Linked DNA regions of Streptomyces venezuelae. The protein of the gene in region 1 interacts with the protein of each later gene in a pairwise test. Links are inferred from orthologs where the notes say so. Each region holds a gene or a part of one and is shown on either strand. Other genes may lie near its edges.

Evidence for each region.
Region 2: the proteins of ctaD (region 1) and DEJ49_RS19045 interact in binary tests that used the Escherichia coli proteins (3 or more experiments, as listed by UniProt). The link is inferred for Streptomyces venezuelae from one-to-one orthologs.

The regions. Positions count from the first base shown.
Region 1 is NZ_CP029191.1:2,080,349-2,095,428, forward strand. What follows is about bases 7,175-10,173. They hold ctaD (cytochrome c oxidase subunit I), read right to left. Parts: upstream 9,543-10,173; coding sequence 7,806-9,542; downstream 7,175-7,805. Other genes in these bases: DEJ49_RS09355 (Ig-like domain-containing protein), read right to left, coding at 7,175-7,277; DEJ49_RS09360 (cytochrome c oxidase subunit 4), read right to left, coding at 7,411-7,809; coxB (cytochrome c oxidase subunit II), read right to left, coding at 9,539-10,173. Outside these bases: trpD (anthranilate phosphoribosyltransferase), read right to left, coding at 1-947; DEJ49_RS09330 (cytochrome b), read right to left, coding at 1,115-2,755; DEJ49_RS09335 (ubiquinol-cytochrome c reductase iron-sulfur subunit), read right to left, coding at 2,752-3,807; DEJ49_RS09340 (c-type cytochrome), read right to left, coding at 3,804-4,613; DEJ49_RS09345 (heme-copper oxidase subunit III), read right to left, coding at 4,690-5,310; DEJ49_RS09350 (response regulator transcription factor), read left to right, coding at 5,514-5,912; more of DEJ49_RS09355, read right to left, coding at 6,033-7,174; more of coxB, read right to left, coding at 10,174-10,501; DEJ49_RS09375 (cysteine desulfurase/sulfurtransferase TusA family protein), read left to right, coding at 10,861-12,237; DEJ49_RS09380 (carbohydrate kinase family protein), read right to left, coding at 12,256-13,230; DEJ49_RS09385 (hypothetical protein), read left to right, coding at 13,365-13,589; DEJ49_RS09390 (hypothetical protein), read left to right, coding at 13,755-15,080. UniProt on the Escherichia coli protein: Cytochrome bo(3) ubiquinol oxidase is the terminal enzyme in the aerobic respiratory chain of E.coli that predominates when cells are grown at high aeration.
Region 2 is NZ_CP029191.1:4,217,014-4,231,926, forward strand. The notes cover bases 3,884-6,715. They hold DEJ49_RS19045 (pyridoxal phosphate-dependent aminotransferase), read right to left. Parts: upstream 5,987-6,715; coding sequence 4,781-5,986; downstream 3,884-4,780. Other genes in these bases: clpB (ATP-dependent chaperone ClpB), read left to right, coding at 3,884-3,909; DEJ49_RS19040 (YbjN domain-containing protein), read left to right, coding at 4,152-4,700. Also shown: DEJ49_RS19025 (hypothetical protein), read left to right, coding at 234-590; DEJ49_RS19030 (pyridoxamine 5'-phosphate oxidase family protein), read right to left, coding at 704-1,150; more of clpB, read left to right, coding at 1,291-3,883; DEJ49_RS19055 (DUF2617 family protein), read left to right, coding at 6,817-7,353; DEJ49_RS19060 (polyamine aminopropyltransferase), read left to right, coding at 7,380-8,948; DEJ49_RS19065 (SRPBCC family protein), read left to right, coding at 9,009-9,926; DEJ49_RS19070 (aldose 1-epimerase), read left to right, coding at 9,952-10,746; pyrE (orotate phosphoribosyltransferase), read left to right, coding at 10,985-11,536; fbaA (class II fructose-bisphosphate aldolase), read left to right, coding at 11,664-12,695; DEJ49_RS19085 (DUF3151 domain-containing protein), read left to right, coding at 12,780-13,193; DEJ49_RS19090 (NADH:flavin oxidoreductase), read right to left, coding at 13,394-14,524; DEJ49_RS19095 (CGNR zinc finger domain-containing protein), read left to right, coding at 14,614-14,913. UniProt on the Escherichia coli protein: Shows aminotransferase activity with methionine and histidine as substrates, and to a lesser extent also with phenylalanine.

The DNA.
Region 1 (15,080 bases):
GGCGCGAGGGCGACGAGCGCCGCCGCCGAGTTCAGCAGCACCGCGTCCCGTACGGGCCCGGTCTCCCCGTCGAGCAGCCGCAGCGCCACCTCCGCGTTGTACGAGGCGTCGGCGCCCCGCAGCGCCTCGACGGGCACCAGGTCGATCCCGACGTCCCGCGGGTCGAACGCCTCCTCGCGCACGGCGCCGTCCCGCACCGCCCAGACCCGCGAGGTCGCGGTCGTCGTCAGCTCGTCGAGCCCGTCGTCGCCGCGGAAGACGAGGGACGAGTTGCCGCGCTCGGCGAAGACCCCGGCCACGATGGGCGCCATCCGCGGATCGGCGACACCGACCGCCTGGGCGCGCACCTTCGCGGGGTTGGTGAGCGGGCCGAGGAGGTTGAAGACGGTGCGGATGCCGAGCTGGCTGCGGGCGCCGCCCGCGTGGCGCAGCGCGGGGTGGAACTTCACGGCGAAGCAGAAGGTGATGCCCGCCTCGTCGGCGACCTCGACCACCCGCTGGGGGGTGAGGTCCAGGTTGACGCCGAGCTTCTCCAGGACGTCGGAGGCGCCGGACGCGCTGGAGGCGGCGCGGTTGCCGTGCTTGACGACCTTCGCGCCGGTGCCCGCGACGACGATCGCGGACATGGTCGAGATGTTGACGGTCTTGGCGCCGTCGCCGCCGGTGCCGACGATGTCGACGCTCGGGCCCGGCACGTCGATGACGTTGGCGTGCGCGTACATGGCGCGCACCAGACCGGAGATCTCCTCGACGGTCTCGCCCTTGGCGCGCAGGGCGACCACGAACCCGGCGATCTGGGCGTCGGTGGCCTCGCCGCGCATGATGCGGTCCATGGCCCAGGCCGTGTCGTCGGCGCTCTGGTCGCGCCCGTCGAGCAGGCCGTTCAGTACGTCGGGCCAGGAACGGTCCGCCGCGGTGTCGCCTCCTGCGGGGGTCACAGCGCTCATAGCCGCTCCTGGTTTTTCCGTCTGCGTATGTAGGAAACACCCCGACACAGCGGGGTGGGACCACCCTATCCAGCCCCCGGGACGGCAAAGAGCCCCGTCCATGCAATGGACGGGGCTCCTGCCGTGGCGACCGTGTAGTCGGTCAGAGCTTCAGAGCTCGGGATTGATCAGTGGTGGCCGTGGCCGCTCGTGATCTCCTTGTACTCGTCGGCGGTGGGCTTGGGGATCTGACCCTCTTCCCCGTAGTAGCCCTTGGAGAGCTTCGCCCGGAGCTTCTGCGAACCGGACAGCTTGCGCTCGACGCCGTTCTCGTCGACCGACGGGCCGAGCTCGACCGGCTTGTACTGCTCGTGCGCGGTGAGCGTGTGCAGCTGCTCCCTGCTGAGCGGCTCGTGGACCTCGATGAACTCACCGTGCGGCAGGCGCTTGATGAGACCCGACTCGCGGCCGTGCAGCACCTTGTCCTTGTCGCGCCGCTGCAGACCCAGGCAGATCCGCTTGGTCACGATGAAGGCGATGACCGGTCCGGCGAAGAAGGCGATCCGGACGAACCAGGTGATCGCGTTCAGCGACAGGTGGAAGTGCGTGGCCCACAGGTCGTTGCCACCACCGACCAGCATGACCATGTACGCGGTGATCCAGGCGACACCGAAGGCCGTACGGGTCGGGGCGTTGCGCGGGCGGTCCAGGATGTGGTGCTCGCGCTTGTCGCCGGTGACCCAGGACTCGATGAACGGGTAGACCGCGATGGCCACGAGGACCAGCGGGAAGACCACGACCAGCGGGATGAACACGCCCAGGGCGAGCGTGTGGCCCCAGAGGTTGATCTCCCAGCCCGGCATCACACGGATCAGACCCTCGGCGAAGCCCATGTACCAGTCGGGCTGGGCGCCGGTGGACACCTGGTCCGGCCGGTACGGGCCGATGGCCCAGATCGGGTTGATCGAGGCGATCGCCGCGATGACCGCGATGACACCGAAGACCAGGAAGAAGAAGCCTCCGGCCTTGGCCATGTAGACGGGAAGCAGCGGCATGCCGACGACGTTCTTGTTGCTCTTGCCGGGGCCCGCGAACTGCGTGTGCTTGTGGTAGAAGACCAGGATCAGGTGCGCCACCACGAGGCCGAGCATGATGCCCGGCAGCAGCAGGATGTGGACCGAGTAGAACCGGGCCACGAAGTCGCCGCCCGGGAACTCGCCGCCGAACAGGAACATCGACAGGTACGTGCCGACGATCGGCATCGACAGGATGGCGCCCTGCATGAAGCGGACACCGGTGCCGGAGAGCAGGTCGTCCGGGAGCGAGTAACCGGTGAAACCGGTGAACATGCCGAGGACGAACAGCAGGAAGCCGAAGACCCAGTTGACCTCACGGGGCTTGCGGAACGCACCCGTGAAGAACACGCGCATCATGTGCACGAACATGCCGGCGAGGAAGATCAGCGCCGCCCAGTGGTGGATCTGCCGGATCAGCAGACCACCGCGCACATCGAAGGAGATGTGCATGGTCGAGTTGAACGCCTCCGACATCAACTGTCCCTGCATCGGGATGTAGCTGCCGTGGTACTCCACCTCGTTCATCGACGGGTGGAAGAACAGCGTCAGGTACACACCCGTGAGGATGATGATGATGAAGCTGTACAGGCAGATCTCACCGAGCATGAAGGACCAGTGGTCCGGGAAGATCTTGCGCATGTTGGCCTTGGCGAGGGAGTAGATCCCCAGCCGGCCGTCGGCCCAGTCCGCTACCCGCTCACCGGCGGGCGCCTTCTGGCGGTTGTCGTTCGATGATGTCGTGGTGGTGCTCATCCGCGCTCCCAGAAGGCAGGACCGACGGGCTCTTCGAAGTCGCCGAGCGCCTCGAGGTAGCCCTTTTCGTTCACGCCGATGCGCAGCTGCGGCAGGGCGTGGCCGGCCGGGCCGAAGATCACTCGGGCACCGTCGGAGAGATCGAAGGTGGACTGGTGGCACGGGCAGAGGACGTGGTGCGTCTGCTGCTCGTACAGGGAGATCGGGCAGCCCACGTGGGTGCAGATCTTGGAGTACGCCACGATGCCCTCGTGCGACCACTCCAGCTCGCGCTTGTCCTTGATGTTCTCCGGCTGGATCCGGACGATCATCAGGGCGGCCTTGGCGATCTGGGTCTGGAAGTCGTGGTCGTGCTCGGACATGCCCTCGGGCATGGCGAAGGTCAGCGAACCGACCGCCACGTCCGCGGGCCGCAGCGGCTCGTGGGTGTTCATGTTCACGAGCATCTTGCCCTTGGCCCACTTGGTGTGCCGGAGCTTGTCCTCGGGCAGCGGACCGAGGTCGCGCAGCAGGACGACGCCGGAGAGCGGGACCAGGGCCAGCGCGCCGAACATCGTGTTCCGGATCAGCTTGCGCCGTCCGAAGCCCGACTCCTCGGCACCCTGCTTGAAGTCCGCCATGACCTTGGCGCGGACCTCGGGCTCGGCCGCGATCGGGTGCCGCTCGTCGGTCATCTCGACGTCGGACATCAGGGTGCGGGCCCAGTGGACCGCGCCCGCGCCGATGCAGAACAGCGCCACGCCGAGGGTGGTGCCCAGGGCGAAGTTGAGGCCGCTGATGTGACCGATCGGCCAGATGAAGACGCTCTTGTCGGCGGGGATCGCCACGTACGAGGCGATGAAGCCGACCGTCGCGATCATCGACAGCGTGAACAGGAACGCCACGGCGCGCTCGGACCGCTTGGCGGCCCGCTCGTCGATGTCCTGGACGCGGTGCTCGTGGGGCGGCAGCCCCGGGTCGGCGAACGGGTTCTCTTCCGTCACCGCCACCGAGCCGTGCTCGGTCTCCTGCTTGCTGGGCAGGTTCTCTTCTGGAATCTCTTGGCTACTCATGACTTCTTGGCCTTTGCGGTCCGAGCGGCGACCCACACGGCGACCGCGATCAGCGAGCCGAGACCGAAGATCCAGCCGAAGAGGCCTTCACTGACCGGACCCAGACCACCCAGCTTGAGACCGCCAGGGCTCTCGGTCTTCTCACCGTTGACCGCGTCGAGGTACGCGATGATGTCCTTCTTGTTCTTCTCCGGCATCGTCGTGTCGGGGAAGGACGGCATGTTCTGCGGGCCGGTCTGCATGGCCTCGTAGATGTGCTTCGGGGAGACACCTTCGAGCGACGGCGCGAACTTGCCGTGCGTCAGCGCGCCACCTTCACCGGTGAAGTTGTGGCACTGGGCGCAGTTGGTGCGGAACAGCTCGCCGCCCTTGGCGATGTCCGCCCCGTCCGGGCTGTACTGCTTCTCGGTCGGGACCGAGGGACCGGCGCCGAGCGACGAGATGTACGCCGCCAGCTGGTCGATCTGGGCCTGGTTGTAGATGACCTTCTTCTTGGGCGCCTGGGCGCCCGGCTGCTGGAGCGGCATGCGGCCGGTGCCGACCTGGAAGTCGACAGCGGCGGCGCCCACGCCGACCAGGCTCGGACCGTCGGAGGAGCCCTGACCGCCGGTTCCGTGGCAGCTGGAGCAGCCCACGGCGTAGAGCTTCTTGCCCTCGTCGATGGCGAGGGACTGGGCGGTGTCATCGGCCTGCGCCTTGTCCGCCGGCGCGAACGCGGCGTACAGCCCCCCGGTGGCCGCCAGCGCGAGGAGTAGGACGACGACCGCCGCCAGCGGATGGCGTCGTCGTGCGGAGAGCTTTTTCACGGATTACCCCGGTGTCAGGATCTTCTGCGTCGATGCTTCTGGAATGTTTCGGATGCGTCGCGTGAGCGACCTCCGCTTACTTGATCATGTAGATCGTGGCGAAGAGGCCGATCCAGACCACATCGACGAAGTGCCAGTAGTAGGACACGACGATGGCTGCGGTCGCCTGTTCGTGGGTGAACCTCCTGGCCGCATAGGTGCGGCCGAGGACCAGCAGGAAGGCGATGAGGCCGCCTGTCACGTGCAGTCCGTGGAAGCCGGTGGTCAGGTAGAAGACCGAGCCGTACGGGTCGGACGAGAGCGAGAGGCCCTCGTGCTTGACCAGCTCGGTGTATTCGTACACCTGACCGCCGATGAAGATCGCACCCATGATGAAGGTGACGATGAACCACATCCGGAGCTTCTTCACATCCCCGCGTTCAGCTGCGAACACGCCCAGCTGACACGTGAGGGAGGAGAGCACCAGGATCGTGGTGTTCGTCGCCGAGAACGGGAAGTTAAGGGCCGAGGCCATTTCCTTCCAGTGATCAGGACCTGTCACCGATCGCAGGGTGAAGTACATCGCGAAGAGGGCCGCGAAGAACATCAGCTCGGAACTCAACCAGATGATGGTTCCGACGCTGGTGAGGTTCGGTCGATTGACCGGCGGGTGCGCGTGCCCGGTATCTACTGTCGTTGCTGTCGCCACGACCGACATTATGTCGGTCGCTTATCCCGCCCTCACCCCGGGGGGTGCCGTTCGGAGTGTCTACGGGGTGTGTCCTGCCCGGATGGCCCATCGGAGGCCTGTCCGAAGCGGTGTTGACGGGGTGTCGGGAGGAGTAGCATCCGCGCATCGGTTCCCGATCCCATGACGGCACAGCTCAGCTCGACGCAACAGCTCGACGTATCGGAGGAACAATGCAGCCGACCGCCACGGTGCTGGTCTACAGCGACAACGCGAGCACCCGCGAGCAAGTCCGGTTGGCCACGGGCCGCAGGCCGGCCACGGACGTTCCCCAGGTCCAGTTCATCGAGTGCGCGACGCCGCACGCGGTCATCAAGGAGCTGGACCGGGGCGGCATCGACGTCTGCGTCCTCGACGGCGAGTCGGCGCCCGGCGGCATGGGCGTCTGCCGCCAGATCAAGGACGAGGTCTTCCAGTCGCCGCCCGTGCTGCTCCTGATGGGGCGCCCGCAGGACGCCTGGCTGGCCACCTGGAGCCGGGCCGAGGCCGCGGTGACGCTTCCGGTCGAGCCGGTGGAGTTCGCGAGCGCCCTGGCCGGGCTGCTGCGCGCCAAGACGGCCGTCGAGGCCTGAGCGAGTCTCCAGCGGTTCACGAGCGGCACCACCGGATTCCACTAGAGGGGCCCACGCCATGGCGTGGGCCCCTCTCGCATGGCCCTCTCGTATGCCTCTGACAGCCTCTCTGCCGGGCCGTCAGACCCGCGGCCGCAGCCTGGCCGCGTCGGCCGCCGCGGGGCCCTCCTTGGTCCCGGAGAGCAGCGCGCTGCCCTTGCGCCACTTCTTCCAGCTCAGGTTCCAGTCGCCGAGTCCGTTGCCGAACGCCGGCATGTCCTCGCCGTAGCTGTTGATGACCGTCACGAGGTCGCCCTGGCGAACGGTCTCGTAGAACCAGGCGGCGTTCCCGGTGCTCATGCCGGTGCAGCCGTGGCTGGTGTTGGCGGAGCCCTGCGAGCCCACCGACCAGGGCGCGGCGTGCACATACTCACCCGAGTCGGTCACCCGTGTCGCGTAATAGACCATCTTGTCGTAGAAGTCCGATGCGCCGATGCTGGCACTGGTCATACGTACGGAGTACTCCTTGCCCAGCACCACCTTGACGCCGTTGCGCGTCGAGTAGCCGGGCTTGCCCGTGGTCACGGGCATGGAGTTGATCTCCTCGCCGTTGCGGTAGACCGTCATGTAGTGCGATCCGGCGTCCGTGACGGCTTCGACGCGGTCGCCGATGGTCAGCTTCAGGGGCTTGGCCTCGCCGCCCCACAGCTTGTCCTTGACCTTGAGGCCCTCCAGGTTGCTGGAGATCCTGACGGTCGCGCCCGCGGGCCAGTACTCCTTCGGGCGGTAGTGCAGCGTCTCGCTGTCCACCCAGTACCAGGAGCCGTCGGTGGCGGGCACCGAGCGGACCTTCAGCGCGCGCTCGACGACCGCCCTGGCCTCCTTGCCCTTCACCGGGGTGCTGAGCTTGGCCGTGACGGGCTGCCCCACGCCGTACTTGCCCGCGTCGGGGCCGAAAGTGACCTTCAGCCGCTTCTTCTCGGGGGGCAGGTCGGTGTCGAAGGTGAGGACCTTGCGGCCCGGCGCCCCCTCGTCGTCCTCCGCGCTCACCCGCACGGTGTAGTGCGCGCCTGCCGCCAGCGGCGTGGTGCTGTGCCACCGGGAGCCGTCGGCCGAGAGTTCGCCCGCCACGTACCGCCCCATCGCGTCGGTGGCCAGTACGTCGGTGATGCGCCCGTCCTCGCCCTGGGCCGTGACCTCCAGGGGCTTGTCCGGATCCGCTTTCTTGCTGCCCACGGGGCCGTTGAAGGCGATCTGGTCCGCCGCGTCGTACGGCTTGGCCGAGAGCGGGTGGCCGGAGCTCCCACAGGCCGTGGTCCCCGCACCGAGTGCGGCCACCAGCATCGTGCAGCTCAGTACCGTGCGAATTCGCGGAGTGTGGCTCATAAACACACGGTATGAAGGTTCATCACGCCCGGCGCGGCGAGTGACCCGTCCGTGGGGGTGTCGCTTACGCCGAAGGGCCCCGGCGCTCCTCGCGGAGTGCCGGGGCCCTTCGGGTGCGTCGGGAACTACAGACTCACTGGGTCTGGTTCTCGCCGCGGTAGTACTCGAACACCCAGCCCCACAGGCCGATCAGGATGATCGGGGCCGAGAAGTACAGCAGCCACCAGCCGAAGACGACGCCCATGAAGGCGAGCGCGCCACCCACGGCCAGGGAGAGCGGCTGCCAGCTGTGCGGGCTGAAGAAGCCCACCTCGCCGGCCTCGTCCGCGACGTCGGCCTCCTTGTTGTCCTGTGCGGAGGCGTCGACACGCCGGGCCGTGAAGGCCAGGTAGTAGCCGATCATGATGCACAGGCCGAAGGCCAGGAAGAGCGCCGTGGTACCGGCAGGCTCCTTCGACCAGACGCCATAGACGATCGCCATGGCGAGGACGAAGACGCTCAGCCAGATGAACATCTTGCCCTGGATCTTCACTTCGTGGCCTCCTTGTCGCCGCCGAACAGCGCGGTGTCCTTCTGTCCGTCGTTCTCGAGGTGGCCGATCGCCGCGATCTCAGGGTGGTGCAGGTCGAACGCGGGCGATTCCGAACGGATCCGCGGCAGCGTGAGGAAGTTGTGCCGCGGGGGCGGGCAGGACGTCGCCCACTCCAGGGAGCGGCCGTAGCCCCACGGGTCGTCGACCTCGATCTTCTTGCCGTACTTGGCGGTCTTCCAGATGTTGTAGAAGAACGGCAGGATCGACAGACCGAGCAGGAACGAACAGATCGTCGAGATCGTGTTCAGGGCCGTGAAGCCGTCGGCGTGCAGGTAGTCCGCGTACCGGCGCGGCATGCCCTCGGCACCCAGCCAGTGCTGGACGAGGAACGTGCCGTGGAAGCCGACGAACAGCGTCCAGAAGGTGATCTTGCCGAGCCGCTCGTCGAGCATCTTGCCGGTGAACTTCGGCCACCAGAAGTGGAAGCCGGAGAACATCGCGAACACCACGGTGCCGAACACCACGTAGTGGAAGTGCGCCACCACGAAGTACGAGTCCGAGACGTGGAAGTCCATCGGCGGCGAGGCCAGGATGACGCCGGTCAGACCACCGAAGGTGAAGGTGATCAGGAAGCCGACCGCCCAGAGCATCGGGGTCTCGAAACTCAGCGACCCCTTCCACATCGTTCCGATCCAGTTGAAGAACTTCACACCGGTCGGTACGGCGATCAGGAACGTCATGAAGGAGAAGAACGGCAGCAGCACGCCGCCGGTGACGTACATGTGGTGGGCCCACACGGTCACGGACAGACCCGCGATCGCGATGGTCGCGCCGATCAGACCCATGTAGCCGAACATCGGCTTGCGGGAGAAGACCGGAATGACCTCGGAAATGATGCCGAAGAACGGCAAGGCGATGATGTACACCTCTGGATGGCCGAAGAACCAGAAGAGGTGTTGCCATAGCAGTGCGCCGCCGTTTGAGGCGTCGAAGATATGGGCGCCGAATTTACGGTCCGCCTCCAGGGCGAACAGTGCGGCGGCCAGGACCGGGAAGGCCAGCAGGACGAGCACCGCGGTCAGCAGCACGTTCCACACGAAGATCGGCATGCGGAACATCGTCATGCCCGGAGCGCGCATGCAGATGATGGTGGTGATGAAGTTGACCGAGCCGAGGATCGTACCGAAGCCGGAGAACGCCAGACCCATGATCCACATGTCCGCGCCGATGCCCGGCGAGCGGACCGCGTCCGACAGCGGGCTGTACGCGAACCAGCCGAAGTCGGCCGCACCCTGCGGGGTGAGGAAGCCGCCGACCGCGATCAGCGAGCCGAACAGGTACAGCCAGTAGGCGAACATGTTCAGCCGCGGGAACGCCACATCGGGCGCACCGATCTGCAGCGGCATGATCCAGTTCGCGAAACCGGCGAACAGCGGCGTCGCGAACATCAGCAGCATGATCGTGCCGTGCATCGTGAACGCCTGGTTGAACTGCTCGTTCGACATGATCTGCGTGCCGGGACGGGCCAGTTCGGCGCGCATGAAGAGCGCCATGACGCCGCCGATGCAGAAGAACGCGAACGACGTGACCAGATAGAGCGTGCCGATCGTCTTGTGGTCGGTGGTGGTCAGCCACTTGATCACGACGTTGCCCGGCTGCTTGCGCCTGACCGGCAGCTCGTCCTCGTACGAGTCTGCTGCCGCGGCACCCTGGGGTTCGTTGAGGATGCTCACAGGTTGTTCGTCTCCCGGTTCTTCTCGTGGCCCGTCTGCTCGATGCCGGCCGGGATGTAACCGGTCTGGTTCTTCTTCGCGAGGTCCTCGAGGTGCTGCTTGTAGCGCTCGGGAGAGACGACCTTGACGTTGAAGAGCATCCGGGAGTGGTCGACGCCGCAGAGCTCGGCGCACTTGCCCATGAAGGTGCCCTCCTTGTTCGGAGTCACCTCGAAGGCGTTGGTGTGGCCCGGGATGACGTCCTGCTTCATGAGGAACGGCACCACCCAGAAGGAGTGGATGACGTCACGCGAAGTCAGGACGAAACGAACCTTCTCGCCCTTGGGGAGCCAGAGGGTCGGTCCGGGGTTGCCGTTCTGGGGGTTCCGCTCGCCGGGCGTGCCGACTTCGTAGACACCGCCGGCGTTGGCCGGGAAGTCCTTGCGGAAACGGTCCGGAATGGCGTCCAGGTCCTTGGACGTCTTGGCGTCGCCCTTGTCGGAACCCGGCACGTCCTCGATGTAGTTGAAGCCCCAGCTCCACTGATAGCCGACCACGTTGACCGTGTGGGCCGGCTTGTCGTCGAGTTCGAGGAGCTTCGACTCGTCACGTGCCGTGAAGTAGAAGAGGACCGACACGATGATGAGCGGAACCACCGTGTAGAGCGCCTCGATGGGCATGTTGTAACGCGTCTGCGACGGTACTTCCACCTTGGTGCGGCTGCGCCGGTGGAAGATGACGCTCCACAGGATCAGACCCCAGACCAGCACGCCCGTGGCGAGCGCTGCCGCCCACGAGCCCTGCCAGAGGGAGAGAATCCGCGGAGCCTCTTCCGTTACCGGGGTGGGCATTCCAAGGCGGGGGAAATCCTTGTATGTGCAACCGGTGGCGGTCGCCAGGATCAGGCCCGCAGTCAGCACCTGCGGCAGCTTCCGCCGCATCGGGCGCCGCGACGAGCGGTCGGAGCCGTTGGGACTCACGTAGCGCCTTCCCGAGAGTCTCGCCCGCGCGGTCGGCTGCGGCCTTCACGCTGGTCGGTCGCCGCCCTGCGGCGGGCAGGGGTTTGGATGTTTATGCGGACCAAACCCTACTGGACGCTATTTGGGGTCGCGCGGGGAGGGTGCCTAACGCGCCGCGGGTCACTCCGAAGGGTGGGACGCCCGCCCCTCGACCGGTTTCTGACGGAGCCTTGGAGCGCCCACGAGCTGGGTGGAATCCGCTGGTCCGCGGGTGCGGGTGGAGGGTGGTTGCTCGCGCAGTTCCCCGCGCCCCTGCAGGGCTGCCCCTGCGGGGCGCTCCCCCTGGGCGGGGTGCTCGGGTGACGTCTTAGCGTTGACGCGTGTCCTACTTCGACGTTGCCTCCTCCGCTCCCCTTCATCCCGTCGCGCGGCAGGCGCTGCAGGCCTCCCTTGACGAGGGGTGGGCCGATCCCTCGCGGCTCTATCGCGAGGGGCGGCGGGCCCGGCTGCTCCTCGATGCCGCGCGTGAGGCGGCCGCCGACGCGGTGGGCTGCAGGCCCGACGAGCTCGTCTTCACCTCCTCCGGCACCCGCGCCGTGCACTCCGGGATGGCCGGGGCGCTGGCCGGGCGGCGGCGCGTCGGACGCCACCTGATCGTGTCGGCCGTCGAACATTCGTCGGTACTCCATTCGGCCGAGGCCCATGAGGGCGACGGCGGGGCGGTGACCGAGGTGGGGGTGGACCGCGGCGGGGCGGTGGACCCGGAGGCGTATGCCGCGGCGCTGCGCGAGGACACCGCGCTCGCCTGTCTGCAGTCCGCCAACCACGAGGTCGGCACGGTGCAGCCGGTCGCCCGGGTCGCGGAGGTGTGCCGGGCCGCCGGGGTGCCGCTCCTGGTGGACGCGGCGCAGTCGCTGCCCTGGGGACGTGTCGACGGGGACTGGTCGCTGCTGACCGGGAGTGCCCATAAATGGGGTGGCCCGGCAGGAGTCGGGCTTCTCGTCGTACGCAAGGGAGTGCGCTTCGCCGTGCGGGGGCCCGTCGACGAGCGGGAGTCCGGGCGCGCCGTCGGCTTCGAGAACATTCCGGCGATCGTGGCGGCGGCCGCCTCGCTGCGGGCGGTGCGGGCCGAGGCGGACGCGGCGGCCGTACGACTGCGGGAGCTGACGGAGCGGATCCGGGCGCGGGTGCCGGGGCTCGTGCCGGACGTGGAGGTGGTGGGCGACCCCGTGCGGCGGCTGCCGCACCTCGTCACCTTCTCCTGTCTCTATGTCGACGGGGAGACAGTGCTGCACGAGCTGGACCGGGCCGGTTTCTCCGTGTCGTCCGGGTCCTCGTGCACCAGCTCGACGCTGACACCGAGCCATGTGCTGCGCGCCATGGGGGTGGTCAGCGAGGGGAACGTACGGGTGTCGCTGCCGTTCGGCGTCGAGGAGGCGGAGATCGAACGGTTCCTCGATGTGCTGCCCCGGGTGGTGCGGGGCGTGCGGGAGACCCTGGGGGCGCCGGTGGGGGGCGGGGACGGGGCCGCGGAGGCCGTGACCGTGGACGCGCTCGGGATGAGCTGTCCGCTGCCGGTGATCGAGCTGGCCAAGGCGATCGGGCGGGTACGGGTGGGCGGCACCGTCACCGTCCTCGCCGACGACGAGGTCGCGGCCGTGGACATCCCCGCCTGGTGCTGGACCCAGGAACAGGAGTACGTGGGCGAGCGGCCGGCGGACCGCGGTGTCGCTTACGTGGTCCGCCGGAGCTCGTGATCGGTCGGCGCCCGGGGCTCAGGCCAGGTGCGGCTTGACCTCGGTGGCGGCCTCGTGGCCGTACGCCTTGGTGAAGCGGTCCATGAAGTTGCTGCGGCGCAGCTCGTACTCCTGCGTGCCGACGGTCTCGATGACCAGGGTGGCGAGCATGCAGCCGACCTGGGCGGCGCGCTCGTGGGAGACGCCCCAGGCGAGGCCCGAGAGGAAGCCCGCGCGGAACGCGTCGCCGACGCCGGTCGGCTCGACCTTCGCCTCCTCCTCCGGGACGCCGACCTCGATCGGGTCCTTGCCGGCGGACTCGATGCGGACGCCGTTCGCGCCGAGAGTCGTCACGCGGTGGCCGACGCGCGAGAGGATCTCGGCGTCGGTCCAGCCGGTCTTGGACTCGATGAGCCCCTTCTCGTACTCGTTGGAGAAGAGGTACGTCGCCCCGTCGAGGAGCGTGCGGATCTCCTCGCCCTCCATGCGCGCGATCTGCTGCGAGAAGTCCGCGGCGAACGGGATGCCGCGGGAGCGGCACTCCTCGGTGTGGCGGAGCATCGCCTCGGGGTCGTCGGCGCCGATCGAGACGAGGTCGAGGCCGCCCACGCGGTCCGCGACCGTCTTCAGCTCGATGAGGCGGGCCTCGCTCATCGCGCCCGTGTAGAAGGAGCCGATCTGGTTGTGGTCGGCGTCCGTGGTGCAGACGAAGCGCGCCGTGTGCAGCGTCTCGGAGATGCGGACGGAGGCCGTGTCCACGCCGTGCCGGTCGAGCCAGGCGCGGTACTCGTCGAAGTCGGAGCCGGCCGCGCCGACCAGGATCGGGCGGGTGCCGAGCTGCCCCATGCCGAAGGTGATGTTGGCGGCGACGCCGCCCCTGCGCACATCGAGGGCGTCGACGAGGAAGGAGAGGGAGACCGTGTGCAACTGATCGGCGACCAGCTGGTCGGCGAAGCGGCCGGGGAAGGTCATCAGGTGGTCGGTGGCGATGGAGCCGGTGACTGCGATACGCACGGCTGGGTGCTCCTGTGGAGGAGAGGCGAGGATTGACAGTTCACGCTACCGGGTCGAGGCACCCCGCCTGAAGTGCCAAAACTACCCGATAGTAGGGCTTTTTTCGTGAGCGTCCGGATGCATACGGTGCCGTTATGACCGTTATCCCGAAGGATGTCGTCCTGCACCGTCGCGCCACGGCCGCCGAGGCCCCCGAGAGCATGGAGTCGCTGCGCGGCGACTGCGCCCGCATGGCACCGCACTGGGCGGTGCCCGCCGCGACCGCGGCCGCCCCCGTGCCGCCCTCGCTGATCCACGGCATCACCGTCCCGCTGTCCTCCGCCCGTCTGATCGGCGAAATGTCGGAGTACGGAGACTGAGGGAGACTGATCGCAGGGTCCCGGCGCGCGCCGAAGGGAACCGTGCGCTCCCCTCCTGCGTCCCATCGCCGTCCCCCGTAAAGGGGAACTGGGATACGACGAGGCCCACCGGTGGCGGCACCGGTGGGATGTCCGGGACAGCAGTGCAGTCGAAGGAGCGATGCGGTGAGCACCGAGCGATCCGATTCCGAGGCGTCCGAGCCGCAGCGGCGGCGGTCCCGCCTGGCCGTCGCCTCGGTCGCGGCCACCGTGCTGCTGGTCGGCGGCGGTGGGGCGTACTTCGCGGCGTCCGCGTCCGGCGGCGGCGGCAGTGACGGGGCACCGGCCGGGGACGGCGGCAATCCGCCGCCCCTCGCCCTGGACGGCTATCCGGCCGCCGACCGGCAGGGCGGTGACGACAAGAGCGGCACCGGCGGCACCGGTGACTCCCACGGCATCGCGCCCGGCGAGCCCGACCCGAACGGCGTGCGGTACCGGGCGACCACCCAGCTGCCCGAGGGCCCGGAGTCCGCGTCGGTCTACCACGCACGCGGCGAGGTCACCGCGGCCGAGGTCGGCAGGCTCGCGAAGGCGCTGGGCGTGGACGGGACGCCGACCTCGCAGGACGGCACCTGGAGGGTGGGCCACTCCAACGACGGTTCGGGGCCCTCGCTGCAGGTGAACAAGCAGGCGCCCGGCACCTGGACCTACGCGGCGCACGGCACGGGCGGCACCGACAACTGCCTGCGCGGCAAGCCCTGTTCCAGGAGCTCCACCGCACCGAACGGCGAGACGGGTGACGCGGTCGGCGAGCAGGCGGCCAAGGACGCCGCGGCGCCCGTCCTGAAGGTCCTCGGCCAGGACGACGCGAAGCTGGACGCGCGCCAGCTGATGGGTGCCGTACGCGTGGTGAACGCCGACCCGAAGGTGGACGGCCTGCCGACGTACGGCTGGTCGACCGGCATCCAGGTCGGCGCGGGCGGCGAAGTGGTCGGCGGCAGCGGCCAGTTGAAGGCGCCGGAGAAGGGCGCGAAGTACCCCGTCATCAGCGCGCAGGAGACCCTGGACCGGCTGAACAGGTCGGGCGTCGAGGGCCATGGCGGCATCGGCGGCTGTGCCACTCCGGTGCCGCACGCCGACGACGAGACGAAGTCCGAAGGCGGCAGCGGCCCGGAGCAGGCCCCCTGCAAGCCGTCGTCCGAGGCGCCGAAGCCGCAGCCGGTCGCCGTCAGCGGCGCCACGTTCGGCCTCGCGACGCACTTCGTGGACGGCAAGCAGACCCTCGTACCGTCCTGGCTGTTCGACGTGAAGCCGCAGGGCGCGCAGGACACGTTCACGGTGACGCACCCGGCGGTCGCGCCCGAGTACCTGACGTCGCCGAGCACGCCCGGCACACCGAGCACGCCTGGCACGCCGAACACGCCGGCGGACAAGACGCGCCTCACGTCCTACACCGCCGACGGGAAGTCGCTGACCGTGCACTTCTGGGGCAGCGCCTGCGGTGAGTACGCG
Region 2 (14,913 bases), 2.1 Mb from region 1 along the record:
AAGGGAATGCTTCGCTCGGTACTTGTCTGTGCCTTCTCCGTTGGGTTGGCTGCCAGCGCGTTCAGTGGTCTCGATGCGCTCTCGGACGCCGATGCCGCTGCAACGCACGCGTCGGAGTCGGGTGTGACGACCCAGGATGTCATCTGGAGCTCTTCCGCCAAGGGGGACGTCGTATGGGCGTCCGGCGGTAAAGGCGATGTCATTTGGTCGTCCGTTCCCAAGGGAGGCGCGGCATGAGCACCCCTCCCGACGACCGTACTTTCCGCCGTGAAATGGCCACCGCCTATCGATCCGGTTGGCACTTCATCGACCTTGTGACCGCGATCCCCCACCGCGGCGACTCGTTGATGGTGACCCTGCTCGGTGAGCCGATCGTCGTCACCCGCGACGACGAGGAGGAGATCCGGGCCTACCGGTGCCTGCGGCGGCCGCGCGGTGCGCCGCAGCCCGTGCGGTGCGCCATTCGGTACGGGATGGTTTTCGTCAATCTCGACCGGCGCGACCACCAGATGGTCGGGCAGCAGGGCCAGCAGGACCCGGACGCCGTGAGCGTCCCGGACAACATCACAGCCACCCCCCGCAGTGCCTGACGCGATTCCCCCGTCGTTGTAAATCGCGCAGGTACTTCCCCCAGCAGCGGCGCCACCGTGGACCTGAACACGGTGGCGCCGCTGTGGTGTGTCGCCGGGCCGGTCCGGGGTACTCAGACCTTGCCCAGTGCCTTCGTCAGGCTGATCTCGATCAGGACCCGGTCCGGGTTCGGGGACGGGCGCCGCCCGTAGCGTTCCTCGTAGCGGCGTTCCGCTTCCGCTATCTCCGCCGGTTCCGTACGGATCTCCGCGAGTCCCTCCAGCGTCGCCCAGCGCCTGCCCTCGAACTGGCAGACCGCCACCCGCGCCCCGGGGCCCTCCGTGCCCGCCGCCGCCAGCACGTGCGCGACCTTGCGGCTCGTCTTGCGGGCGAGGACGCGGGCGACCCGCGCCTCCGGGTCGTACGTCACGCCGACTGGCACCACGTGCGGCGTGCCGTCCGGGCGCAGGGTCGTCAGGGTGCAGACGCGCCGTTCCCGCCAGAAGCTGAGGTAGGGCTCGGGAGGGGCGGAGAGGTCGATGCGCCGGCTCGGAGGGGGCGTGGGTGCCGTGGGTGCCATGGGTCGGAACTTAGCTGTTCGGGCCCGGCCGGACTTCTCGGGGCTCCTTGAGTGGAATAGACTCAACTTTGTGTACGTTGGGTAAGTCAGGCCTCGCAGGGGGCCCGGACCCCGTGGACCCGTAAGGAGGAGAGACACGCGTGGACGCTGAGCTGACCAACAGGAGCCGGGACGCGATCAACGCGGCCACCAGCCGTGCGGTCAAGGACGGTCACCCCGACCTGACCCCCGCGCATCTGCTGCTGGCGCTGCTGGAGGGCCAGGACAACGAGAACATCGTCGACCTGCTCGCCGCGGTCGACGCCGACCAGGCCGCCGTCCGCGCGGACACCGAGCGGGCTCTCGCCGCGCTGCCCAGCGTGACGGGGTCCACCGTCGCGCCGCCGCAGCCCGACCGCGACCTGCTGGCCGTCGTCGCGGACGCCGGGCAGCGCGCCAAGGAGCTCGGGGACGACTACCTCTCCACCGAGCACCTGCTCATCGGCATCGCCGCCAAGGGCGGCAGGGCGGGTGACGTACTCACCGAGCACGGAGCCGGCAGCAGGAAGCTGCTGGACGCATTCGAGAAGACCAGGGGAGGGCGCCGGGTGACGACACCCGACCCCGAGGGCCAGTACAAGGCCCTGGAGAAGTTCGGCACCGATTTCACCGCCGCGGCCCGCGAGGGCAGGCTCGACCCGGTCATCGGGCGGGACCAGGAGATCCGGCGCGTCGTGCAGGTGCTTTCGCGGCGGACCAAGAACAATCCCGTGCTCATCGGCGAGCCCGGCGTCGGCAAGACCGCCGTCGTCGAGGGGCTCGCCCAGCGCATCGTGAAGGGGGACGTCCCCGAGTCGCTGAAGAACAAGCGGCTCGTCTCCCTCGACCTGGGCGCCATGGTCGCCGGCGCGAAGTACCGCGGCGAGTTCGAGGAGCGCCTCAAGACCGTCCTCTCCGAGATCAAGGAGAGCGACGGGCAGATCATCACCTTCATCGACGAGCTGCACACCGTCGTCGGCGCGGGCGCGGGCGGTGACTCCGCCATGGACGCGGGCAACATGCTCAAGCCCATGCTCGCCCGCGGCGAGCTGCGGATGGTCGGCGCGACCACCCTCGACGAGTACCGCGAGCGGATCGAGAAGGACCCGGCCCTGGAGCGCCGCTTCCAGCAGGTCCTCGTCGCCGAGCCGAGCGTCGAGGACTCCATCGCGATCCTCCGCGGACTCAAGGGGCGGTACGAGGCGCACCACAAGGTCCAGATCGCCGACAGCGCGCTCGTCGCCGCCGCGACGCTCTCCGACCGGTACATCACCTCGCGCTTCCTGCCCGACAAGGCCATCGACCTCGTCGACGAGGCCGCGTCCCGGCTGCGCATGGAGATCGACTCCTCGCCCGTCGAGATCGACGAGCTCCAGCGCGCCGTCGACCGCCTGAAGATGGAGGAGCTGGCGCTCAGCAAGGAGACGGACCCGGCGAGCAAGCAGCGGCTCGACAAGCTGCGGCGCGATCTCGCCGACAAGGAGGAGGAGCTGCGCGGGCTCACCGCACGCTGGGAGAAGGAGAAGCAGTCCCTCAACCGTGTCGGTGAGCTGAAGGAGAAGCTCGACGAGCTGCGCGGCCAGGCCGAGCGCGCCCAGCGCGACGGCGACTTCGACACGGCGAGCAAGCTCCTCTACGGCGAGATCCCCACCCTCGAACGCGACCTGGAAGCCGCCTCCGAGGCCGAGGAGGAGGCCGCGGCCCAGGCCAAGGACACCATGGTCAAGGAGGAGGTCGGGCCCGACGACATCGCCGACGTGGTGGGCGCCTGGACCGGGATTCCCGCCGGGCGGCTCCTCGAAGGCGAGACGCAGAAGCTGCTGCGCATGGAGGACGAGCTCGGCAAGCGGCTCATCGGGCAGGGCGAGGCGGTACGTGCCGTCTCCGACGCGGTGCGGCGCACGCGCGCCGGGATCGCCGACCCCGACCGGCCCACCGGCTCCTTCCTCTTCCTCGGCCCGACCGGCGTCGGCAAGACGGAGCTGGCCAAGGCGCTCGCGGACTTCCTCTTCGACGACGAGCGGGCCATGGTCCGCATCGACATGAGCGAGTACGGCGAGAAGCACAGCGTCGCCCGGCTCGTCGGCGCGCCTCCCGGGTACGTCGGGTACGAGGAGGGCGGCCAGCTCACCGAGGCGGTGCGGCGGCGCCCGTACAGCGTCGTCCTTCTCGACGAGGTCGAGAAGGCGCACCCGGAGGTCTTCGACGTCCTGCTCCAGGTCCTCGACGACGGGCGGCTCACGGACGGGCAGGGGCGGACGGTCGACTTCCGCAACACGATCCTGGTCCTCACGTCCAACCTCGGCAGTCAGTACCTGGTCGAGCCGCTCACCTCCGAGGAGGAGAAGAAGCAACAGGTCCTGGAGGTGGTGCGGGCCTCCTTCAAGCCGGAGTTCCTCAACCGGCTCGACGACCTCGTCGTCTTCTCCGCGCTCACCAAGGACGAGCTGGCGCACATCGCCGAGCTGCAGATCAACCGGCTCGCGAAGCGGCTCGCCGACCGGCGGCTCACGCTGGACGTCACGCCCGAGGCGCTGGCCTGGCTCGCGGACGAGGGCAACGATCCGGCGTACGGGGCGCGGCCGTTGCGGCGGCTCATCCAGACCTCCATCGGCGATCAGCTCGCCAAGGAGATCCTCGCGGGCGAGGTGAAGGACGGCGATGTGGTCCGCGTGGACCGTTTCGAGGATGGGTTGATCGTGGGCCCCGCGTCGGGCTCCCCTGCGGGTAAGTCGCTGTAGTCGGCATCCCGTCTGCCGGAGCAGGTGGTTCGCCGCCTGCGGCAGGATCGTGGTTGCTCGCGCAGTTCCCCGCGCCCCTGACGGGCGCGCAGCGCCCTCCAAGGGGCGCGGGGAACTGCGCGATCGGGCACGGCTGTCCGCAGATGGCGAACGGCAGAAACCCGGCAGACGCGGGGCCGGGCTTGCCCCGGGGGCCCCTTCCTGAGAGAGGATGGGCCCATCCATACGAAGGGACAAAGTACGTGAGCATCGACCCGTCCTCGATTCCGAATTTCGGGGGACAGCCCGAACCGCAGCAGGGCGCAGGACCGGCGGGCCCCGTCGTCCCCGACCAGGACCTGGTCAAGCAGCTCCTGGACCAGATGGAGCTCAAGCACGTCGTCGACGACGAGGGCGACCTCGCGGCGCCGTGGGAGGAGTTCCGTACGTACTTCATGTTCCGCGGCGAGGACGACCAGCAGGTCTTCTCGGTGCGGACGTTCTACGACCGGCCCCACCAGATCGAGGAGAAGCAGCGGCTTCTCGAGTCGATCGACGACTGGAACCGCCGGACCCTGTGGCCGAAGGTATACAGCCACACGCACGACGACGGCACGGTCCGCCTCATCGGCGAGGCCCAGATGCTGATCGGCACCGGCGTCTCGCTGGAGCACTTCGTGTCGTCGACCGTCAGCTGGGTGCGCGCCGCGATCGAGTTCGACCGCTGGCTCGTCGAGCAGCTGGGCCTGGAGTCCGAGGTCGACTCCGCCGAGGGCGAGACCAACGAGAAGCCGGGCGACGCCGAGGCCTGAGGGCCGCCCGTAGGCATGTGAGAGCCCGGCGGGATGGATGCAGTCCAGCCCGCCGGGCTCTCGGCGTGCGCGGTGCGACCTCAGCCCGCCAGTGACTTGAGGCGCGTCACCGCCTCCTCCAGGACCGCCGTCTTCTTGCAGAACGCGAACCGTACGAACGGCGCGCCCGCGTCCCGGTGGTCGTAGAAGACCGCGTTCGGGATGGCGACGACGCCGGCCCGCTCCGGGAGTGCCCGGCAGAAGGCGAAGCCGTCGTTCTCGGCGAGGCCGAGCGGGGTGATGTCGGTCGTGATGAAGTACGTGCCGGCCGGGCGGTAGACGTCGAAGCCCGCCGCCGTCAGGCCCTCGCTCAGCAGGTCCCGCTTGGCGCGCATGTCCGCGCGGAAGTCGTCGAAGTAGGAGTCGGGGAGGGCGAGCGCCTCCGCCACGGCGTACTGGAACGGGCCCGAGGAGACGTACGTGAGGAACTGCTTCGCCGAGCGGACCGCCGAGACCAGCTCCGGCGACGCGGTGACCCAGCCGACCTTCCAGCCCGTGAACGAGAACGTCTTGCCCGCCGAGCCGATGCTGACCGTGCGCTCGCGCATGCCGGGGAAGGTGGCGAGCGGGATGTGTTCGGCTTCGTCGAAGACGAGGTGTTCGTAGACCTCGTCGGTGACGACGAGCAGGTCCCGTTCGACGGCGAGGTTCGCGATCTCGGTGAGTTCGGCGCGGGTGAGGACCGTGCCGGTCGGGTTGTGCGGGGTGTTCAGGAGGATCAGGCGGGTGCGGTCGGTGACCGCGTCGCGCAGTTCGTCCAGGTCGAGGCGGAAGCGGCCGTCGCCGGGGCGCAGGGTGACCGGGACGCGGGTGCCGCCGGCGAGGGCGATCGAGGCGGCGTACGAGTCGTAGTAGGGCTCAAGGGCGATGACCTCGTCGCCGGGCTCGACGAGGGCGAGCAGCGATGCGGCGATGGCCTCGGTCGCGCCCGCCGTCACGAGGACCTCGCGGTCGGGGTCGTACGAGAGGGCGTACCGGGCGAGTTGGTGCTCGGCGATCGCCGTGCGCAGCTCGGGGACGCCCGGACCCGGCGGGTACTGGTTGCCGCGCCCGTCGCGCAGCGCCCGCACCGCCGCCTCACGGACGGCCTCGGGCCCGTCGGTGTCCGGGAAGCCCTGGCCCAGGTTGATCGCGCCCGTGGAGACCGCGAGGGCGGACATCTCGGCGAAGATCGTCGTACCGAACTCGGCGAGGCGGCGATTGAGCAGCGGGCGCCCGCTCCCGGAAGTGGAGGTCATGGCCGCCATCCTGCGCCGAACCTCTGGAGTTCCTCAACTCTGCTTTGCGCCGGTGCGGGCAGGGGCATCCCCCTGTCACGCACGGAGCACGGCCCACGGGGGGACCGGCTTCGGGGGAACGGAAGGAGTGTGGGGGCCATGATCGTGGCTTTCGTCTTCGTGGCGGTGCTCGTGCTCGCGCTGGTCGCGGCGGTCGGTTACGGGGGACGCGGCCGGCGCGGGAACCGGTCGCGGTGGAGTGGTTCGGGGGCGGCGTCGGGGTCGGCGGGCGGCGGCAGCTGGTGGGCCGGGAGCGGACACGGGGGCAGCGGGTCCTCGTGCGGCGGCGGTTCGTCGTCGTGCGGCGGCGGCTCCTCGTGCGGAGGCGGGTCCTCCTGCGGGGGCGGTGGGTCCTCGTGCGGAGGCGGCGGGGGCGGATGCGGTGGAGGCAGCTGACACGGGGCAGCTGGTCCACCGGTCCACGGAAACGCCCGGCGGGGCGGCTCAAACCACCGCCGGGCGTTTCTGTGTCGTGCCATGTGGCTGTACTGAACAGTTGAACTGTGTAGCCCTCATGGGGATGGAAACCGTACGTAGTTGGGTAAAAGTGCAGTGGCAGTGTCGCCGACCATGATTCCCTCTTAAACGTCAGCACCGCCCTCGGACGTCCGGTACAGGTTTCACAGGCCGGCGCAGGTTTCACGGACCGGCGCAGGTTTCACCGACCGGCACAGGTTTCACGGACAGCGATCCGGAAACCCGTAAGACGTTTTCGTGGGCACGAGCCGGCATACCGACCGCCCGGAGCCTCTTCCGGGTGCGCCGGCCCCACCTCCATTGCGTGTTAGCGGAGCCGACCCATGCTCACGACCCTGAAGACTGGCTATACCGACACGCGCGCCGCGGATCTCGCCTGGGCCCTGGGGCGCGAGCCGTTGCCCGCGCTCGCCACCCTCGACCTCGAACTGGACGACGCAAGAATGCAGTTGAGGCTCCTCGGGGCCTCGCATCAGGTCCTCCTGGAGGAGGAGCGGGGCGGCTGTTCCGAGACGGTGGCCTGTATCCCCGGCAGCAGTACGCCGCTGCCGCTCGGCGTCTCCAAGCGCGTCGGCGAATGGGAGTACGAATTCGCGGCGCGGGTGGAAGTCCTGTCGCACGGCCAATTCGCGGGCCGCGCACAGGAATTGCTCGCCCTCGTCGCCGAGCACCCGCACGGGCTCGCGGGCGTCTTTCCCGGCAGCCCGCACGCGTTCACCGCGCTCCTCGCGCAGCGGCACGAAGGGGCCCTGATGTGGCGTACGTGGCACGCGTACCCCCAGGAGGGGCAACTCGTCGCGACCCGTACACGGGTGGGGGTGCGCACCCCGGTTTACACCCATGTGGGGGACCCGGTGTGAGCGTGCGGTGACGTAGCGTTCCAGGCGTGATCGAGTCGACGGTGCGCCTGCCGGTGTCGCCCCGGACGGGACGCTTCCTCGTCCTCACGGGCGTATTCGTCTGCGCTGCCTGCGGACTCGTCTACGAACTGGAACTCGTCGCCCTCGCCGCCTACTTGATCGGTGACTCGGTCACCCAGGCGTCCGTCGTGCTCTCCGTGATGGTCTTCGCCATGGGCATCGGCTCGCTCCTCGCCAAACGCCTCAGGCACCACGCGTCCGCCTGGTTCGGCCTCCTCGAATCGGCGCTCGCGCTGGTCGGCGGGTGCAGCGCCATGGTGCTGTACGCGGCGTTCGCGTGGTCCGGCGGCAGGGGCGAGCTGTGGGCGGGCGGTTCGCGGTATCTGCTCGTCGCGTTCTCCCTCGCCATCGGTGTCCTCATCGGCGCCGAGGTGCCGCTCCTCATGGTGCTCATCCAGCGCATCCGCAGACAGGATGCGGGCGGCGCGGTCGCCGACCTGTTCGCCGCGGACTACGTGGGGGCGCTGGTCGGCGGGCTCGCCTTCCCCTTCCTGCTCCTGCCACTGTTCGGACAGCTGACGGGCGCCCTGTTCACCGGCTCCGTCAACGCGATCGCGGGCGGCGCACTCGTGTTCGGCCTGTTCCGGCAGGATCTGAGCGTCCGCGCCCGCTGGGTGCTCCTCACCGTCAACGTCGTCGTCCTGTCCCTGCTCGCCTCCGCCGCCGTGCTCGTCGACGACTTCGAGCGGGCCGCCCGGCGCGCCGTGTACGGCAGGGACGTGCGGGTCGCCGTGCAGACCGACGTCCAGGAAGTCGTCCTCACCGGCGGGCGGCTCGGCTCCCTCGACCTCTTCCTCGACGGCCGCCTGCGCATCAGCGGACGCGACGAGGCGCGCTACCACCGGGGTCTCGTCGCCCCCGCGATGCGCGGGCCCCACGCGCGCGTGCTGGTCCTCGGCGGCGGCGACGGCCTCGCGGCCCGCGAGATCCTGCGCCACCCGGGCGTGCGCCGCGTCGACGTCGTCGAACTCGACACGGGCGTCGTCGACCTCGCACGGCACGACCCGGCCCTCAGCGAGCTCAACGCCCACGCCTACCGCGACCCGCGCGTCCGCGTGATCCACGCCGACGCGTTCCGTTGGCTGCGCCTCGCCCGCACGCGGTACGACGTGGTGATCTCCGACCTGCCCGACCCCGGCATCACGCCCAGCACGAAGCTCTACTCCCAGGAGTTCTACGGCCTCGCCACTCGCGTCCTCGCCGACGGCGGCCGCCTCGCCGTCCACGCCGGGCCCCTGACGACCAGACCCCGTGTCTTCTGGACCGTCGAGGCGACGCTGCGCGCGGCGGGGCTGCGGACCGTGGCGTACCGGGTGGGCGGCAGGGAGTCCGGGTTCGCCCCCGGGCCCGACCGCACGGCGGGCGGGCCGACGGCGCCCCGCGACTGGGGCTTCGTGCTGGCCTCGCGGACCCGCCCGGTCCTGCGCAGGGCGGCGGGGTCGGCGGTGGTGCGCGCCGGGGGGCCCGCGGCCGAGCTGACGCGGCAGCGGGGTCTCGCGCCGTCCACCCTGATGCATCCGCGTTACGCGAACTGACGTACACGGACCGGCGAACTGTCGCACATGGTGGCGGACACGTGGGTAGGCTCAATTGCCATGGAGCATGAGGTGTTCGTCCCGGTCTCCGCAGAGCGGCTCCGGCAGGTCCTTGCCGACCCCGAGAGGGTCGCCGGGGCGGTGCCCGGGCTCCAGCGCGACGAAGGGCGTGACGAAGGGGGCGAGGGGCAGACGGCCGGGCCGCTCTCCGGGCGCCTCAAAGTCCGCGTCGACGGGCACTCCATCACCTACCGCGGCTCGGCGCGGACCGACGCCCGCAAGGACGGGACGTACGCGCTGGAGGCCGAGGGCGAGGAAGTGCGCGGCTCCGGCTCGGTGAAGTTCACGCTGACCGTGCGGCTCGAACCGCTCCCCGAGGGCACGAACCTCGTCTTCGGCGGGAGCGGGACCGCCGACGGGCGGATCACGGAGGGTTCTCCCCAGGCTGTGGAGTCCGCGGTGCACCGGCTCCTTGACCGGTTCGCCGAGGCGCTCGGCGCGGGGGCGCCGCCCGACACGGCACCCGAGGAACCGACGCCCGAGGAGCCGGCGTCGGAGGAGCCGCCGACCCACACGGTGACCGTGTTCCGGACGGAGGTGCCGCCGCCGTCCCTGGACCCGCTGAGCGACGCCGACGACCTCGACGACGTCGACGACCTCGACGACGACGGCATCAACCTCGACGACACCAACGTCCTGGACGACGCGGACGACATCGAGGACCTGGAGACCATCGAGGACCTGGAGGACCTGGAGACCATCGGCGTACCGCCCGCCGAGGCCGCCCACGCCCGCCGCACCATGATCGGCCGCAGCGCGGAGGAGGTCGACCACGCCCCGCCCCGCGGCCGGTACGCACCGGCGCCCGCCCCCGAGTCCCTGGCCGCCAACGCCACGCTCCGCTGGGCCGCGCCCGCCGCAGCCCTCGCGCTCGCCTCGGCGATCGTCGTCGGCCGGGCCCTGCGCCGCCGCCGCTGACGCTCCACGTCATAGGCTCGGCTCCGTGAGTACCGAAGACGTGACCCTCACCGCGGGCGACGCGGAAGTAACGGTGCAGCCGGGCAACGGCTGCCGTATCGGAAGTCTGCGTGTCGGCGGCGTCGAGCTGCTGCGCCAGGGGAAGAAGTACGGCTGCTTCCCGATGGTGCCCTGGTGCGGCCGGATCGCCGACGGGCGGTTCCGCGACGGCGCGGCCGTCCACCAGATGCCGCTGAACTCCCCGCCCCACGCCATCCACGGCTTCGCGCGCGACGCCGAGTGGCGCACGGCGCGGACGTCGAAGACCGAGGCGGTCTTCACGTACGACCTGACCGACCCCTGGCCCTACCCCGGCCGCGTCACCCAGATCGTGGAGCTCACCGAGGACGGTCTGACGCTGCGCATGGGTGTCGAGACGTACGGCGACTCGTTCCCCGCGCAGGCCGGCTGGCACCCCTGGTTCAACCGGGTCCTGGAAGACGGCGGCGAACCCGTCCGCATCGACTTCGACGCCGCCTGGCAGGAGGAGCGCGGCGACGACCACCTGCCCACGGGCCGCCGCATCGACGTGCGGCCGGGCCCCTGGGACGACTGCTTCGGCATGCCCGACGGCGTCGACGTGACCCTGACCTGGCCCGGTCGGCTCGCGGTGAACGTCAAGAGCCGTGAGCCGTGGGTCGTCGTCTACGACGAGCAGGACGCCGCGGTCTGCGTGGAGCCCCAGACGGGCCCGCCCAACGGCCTCAACACCGACCCGCGCCTGGTCACCCCCATCGAGCCCCTCGAGACGGCGACGACGTGGACGTGGCGTCGGCTGTAGGGCCTGTCCGGCGGGTCATGCCTGGGACGCGGCGGTCCGGCACGCACATCTGCGGCGTTGTCGTCAGTTGCCGACTTCCCCAAGCTCTCGGCTCCGCTCGACCAGGGGACACCCCCATCGCGTCGCCGCCTTCCTCCGCCTTGCAGCTGCACGCACCAGACCGCCGCTCACCCGCACGAAGAGGCGACGGCCCACCCATGGCGGCCTGACCCGCCGGACAGACCCTAAGCTTCTGCGCATGACTGACGTACGCGGCGAGCTGCTGCAGCAGATCAAGGACAAGGCCGTCGTGCACGGCAAGGTGACGCTCTCCTCCGGCCTGGAGGCCGACTACTACATCGACCTCCGCCGGATCACCCTCGACGGCGAGGCCGCGCCCCTGGTCGGGCAGGTCCTGCTCGACCTGACCAAGGACCTCGACTTCGACGCCGTGGGCGGCCTGACCATGGGCGCCGACCCGGTCGCCGGCGCGATGCTGCACGCGTCCGCCGCCCGCGGCAAGCGCCTGGACGCCTTCGTCGTCCGCAAGGCCGCCAAGGCGCACGGCATGCAGCGCCGCGTCGAGGGCCCCGACATCAAGGGCCGCCGCGTCCTGGTCGTCGAGGACACCTCCACCACCGGCGGCTCGCCGCTGACCGCCGTCGAGGCCGTCCGCGAGGCGGGCGCCGAGGTCGTCGGCGTCGCCACGATCGTGGACCGGGCCACCGGCGCCGGCGAGAAGATCACCGAGGGCGCGGGCGTGCCCTACCTCTTCGCGTACTCGAAGGACGACCTCGGCCTGACGGACTGAGACAGGTTCCGAGGACTTTCGACCGGCCGGTACCGCCCGGCGAGTCTGGAAAGATGGGGGCGACGATGATGTCGCCCCCATAGGTCAGGGCCCAGCACATACCCCGCACATCACAAGGAGCGGACACATGCCCATCGCAACTCCCGAGGTCTACGCCGAGATGCTCGACCGGGCGAAGGCAGGCAAGTTCGCCTACCCGGCGATCAACGTGACGTCCTCGCAGACCCTGCACGCGGCCCTGCGCGGCTTCGCCGAGGCCGAGAGCGACGGCATCATCCAGATCTCCACCGGTGGCGCGGAGTTCCTGGGCGGCCAGCACAACAAGGACATGGTGACCGGCGCGGTCGCGCTCGCCGAGTTCGCGCACATCGTCGCCGCGAAGTACGACATCACGGTCGCGCTGCACACCGACCACTGCCCCAAGGACAAGCTCGACGGCTACGTCCGCCCGCTGCTCGACATCTCCGCCGAGCGCGTCAAGGCCGGCCGGAACCCGCTGTTCCAGTCGCACATGTGGGACGGCTCCGCCGAGACCCTCGCCGACAACCTGGCCATCGGCCAGGAGCTGCTCGCGAAGGCCGCCGCCGCGAAGATCATCCTTGAGGTCGAGATCACCCCGACCGGCGGCGAGGAGGACGGCGTCACGCACGAGATCAACGACGAGCTGTACACGACCGTCGACGACGCCCTGCGTACGGCGGAGGCGCTGGGCCTGGGCGAGAAGGGCCGCTACCTGCTCGCCGCGTCCTTCGGCAACGTCCACGGCGTCTACAAGCCGGGCAACGTCGTCCTGCGCCCCGAGCTCCTGAAGGACCTCCAGGAGGGTGTCGCCGCGAAGTACGGCAAGGCCGCGGGCTCGCAGCCGTTCGACTTCGTCTTCCACGGCGGCTCCGGCTCCACCGCCGAGGAGATCTCCACGGCCCTGGAGAACGGCGTCGTCAAGATGAACCTCGACACCGACACGCAGTACGCGTTCACGCGTCCCGTCGTGGACCACATGTTCCGCAACTACGACGGTGTCCTGAAGGTCGACGGCGAGGTCGGCTCGAAGAAGACGTACGACCCGCGCACCTGGGGCAAGGCCGCCGAGGCGGGCATGGCCAAGCGGGTCACCGAGGCGTGCGAGAACCTGCGCTCCACGGGCACGAGGCTGAAGTAGGCGTTTACGCGTTTACGGCTCCGTGCGGGCCCGGCACCCTTCCCTGGGTGCCGGGCCCGCACGCGTATGGCGCAGACTTGGCCCATGGCCATTCACAAGGATCTGCTCGGGGGACCGCCCCCGACCCACCTGCCCGACGACCCCGAGCCGCGCGAGCTGCTCGCGAACGGTGCGGCGCCCGCCGATGTCGCCGCGAAGTACCCGACGTCCTCGCTCGCCTGGGCGCAGCTCGCCGACGAGGCGTATGAGCGGGGCAGTGTCGTCGAGTCGTACGCGTATGCCCGTACGGGCTACCACCGGGGTCTGGACTCGCTGCGCCGCAGCGGCTGGAAGGGCCACGGGCCGGTGCCGTGGGAGCACGAGCCCAACCGGGGGTTCCTGCGTGCGCTGCATGCCCTTGCGCGGGCGGCGCAGGCGATCGGGGAGCAGGAGGAGTACGAGCGCTGCGCGGGCTTCCTCCGTGACTCCTCGGAGACGGCGTCGAAGACGCTCGGCTGACGGCACGGGGGGTCCGGGCCACCGCCCGGGGGCGCTGCCCCCGGACCCCCCTCTTCGGCCTGAACGGCCTCGTCCTCAATCGCCGGACGGGCTGAAACCCTCCCGGCGCCGGGGAGGTGGTGCTTTTAGGGGCGCGGGGCTGTGACATATGCGGCTCCGCCGCGTGGGCGCGACCAGCCACGGCGGCGCCGCGGACGGAGTCAGAGCAGCCTGCGCAGCATCCCCGCGTCGTACGGGGCCGCCGCGGACACCCGGTCCGTGAGCGCCTTGTTCGCCCACTCCGGGTCGGCGATCAGCGCCCGGCCCACCGCGATGACGTCGAACTCGTCGCGCTCCATGCGGTCGAGGAGCCGGTCGATGCCGGCGGTCGACGTGGTCTCCGTGGAGAACGTCGCCGCGGCCGTGAACTGCTTGTCGAGGCCGACCGAGCCGACGGACACCGTGGCCTTGCCGGTGAGCTTCTTGATCCAGCCCGCGAGGTTCAGGTCGTCGCCCTCGAACTCGGGGAGCCAGTAGCGGCGCGTGGAGGCGTGGAAGGCGTCGACGCCCGCGGTCGCCAATGGGGCGAGCAGGGCGTCCAGTTCGGCCGGATCCGCGGCCAGCTTCTCGTCGTAGGCGTTCGCCTTCCACTGGGAGAGGCGCAGGATCACGGGGAATGAAGGCGAGACCGCCGCTCGTACCGCCTCGACGATCTCGGTCGCGAAACGGGCGCGTGAGGCGATGTCGCCGCCGTAGCCGTCGGTGCGGCGGTTGGTGCGGTTCCAGAAGAACTGGTCGATCAGGTATCCGTGCGCGCCGTGCAGCTCGACCCCGTCGAAGCCGTTCCGCTCGGCGTCGGCCGCCGCGCGCGCGAACGCGGCGATGATCTCGTCGATGTCGGCGGACGTCAGCGCGTGGCCCTTCGGCTCACCGTCGAGGTTCAGGCCCGAGGGGCCGACCGGGGGCGCGTCAGGGAAGGGCCCGTCGCCCTCGTTGCGGGTCGCGCCGACGTGCCACAGCTGCGGCACGATCTTGCCGCCCGCCGCGTGCACGGCCTCCGCGACGCGCCGCCAGCCCGCGAGCGCGGCCTCGCCGTGGAAGCGCGGGACGCGATGGCTGCTGCCGGCCGAGTCGTGGTCGATGTACGTGCCCTCGGTGACGATCAGGCCGACGCCGCCCGCGGCACGGCGCGCGTAGTACGCGGCGACGTCCGCGCCGGGCACGCCGTCCGGGGAGAACTCGCGGGTCATGGGGGCCATGGCGATGCGGTTGCGCAGGCTGAGGCCGTTGATGTCGAAGGGGCGGCCGAGGAGTCGGGCGGCGCGCGAGGTGGCGGTATCCGTGACAGTCATGCGTGCATCGTACGCCCGTGACAGCACTGTAAGCGTTTCAGTCATGTCACACCGGGTGGTGGCGAGCGCGAGGCTAGTACCGTGTAGGCATGAACTGGCCCGCGACCGAGCGTCTCGGTCTGACCCCCGCGCCCGGCGGTCTCGCCCTTGTCCAGGACCTCCTGAACACCGCCCCCGCCGGCCGCCCCGACTCCGTCGACCTGCTCGCCGACGGAGCGCTCGACCGCGCCCAGGGGTGGGCCGACCCCGCCGTGCGCGGCTGGGCCGCCGAGACGGGGCGCGGTGACGTGCGCCTGACCCTGTCGGCGGCCGATCTGCCCGAGCTGCGCTGCCTGCGCGACCAGGTGCGGCGCGCGCTCGCCGCGGGCGACTGCGGCGGCGAGGCCGTG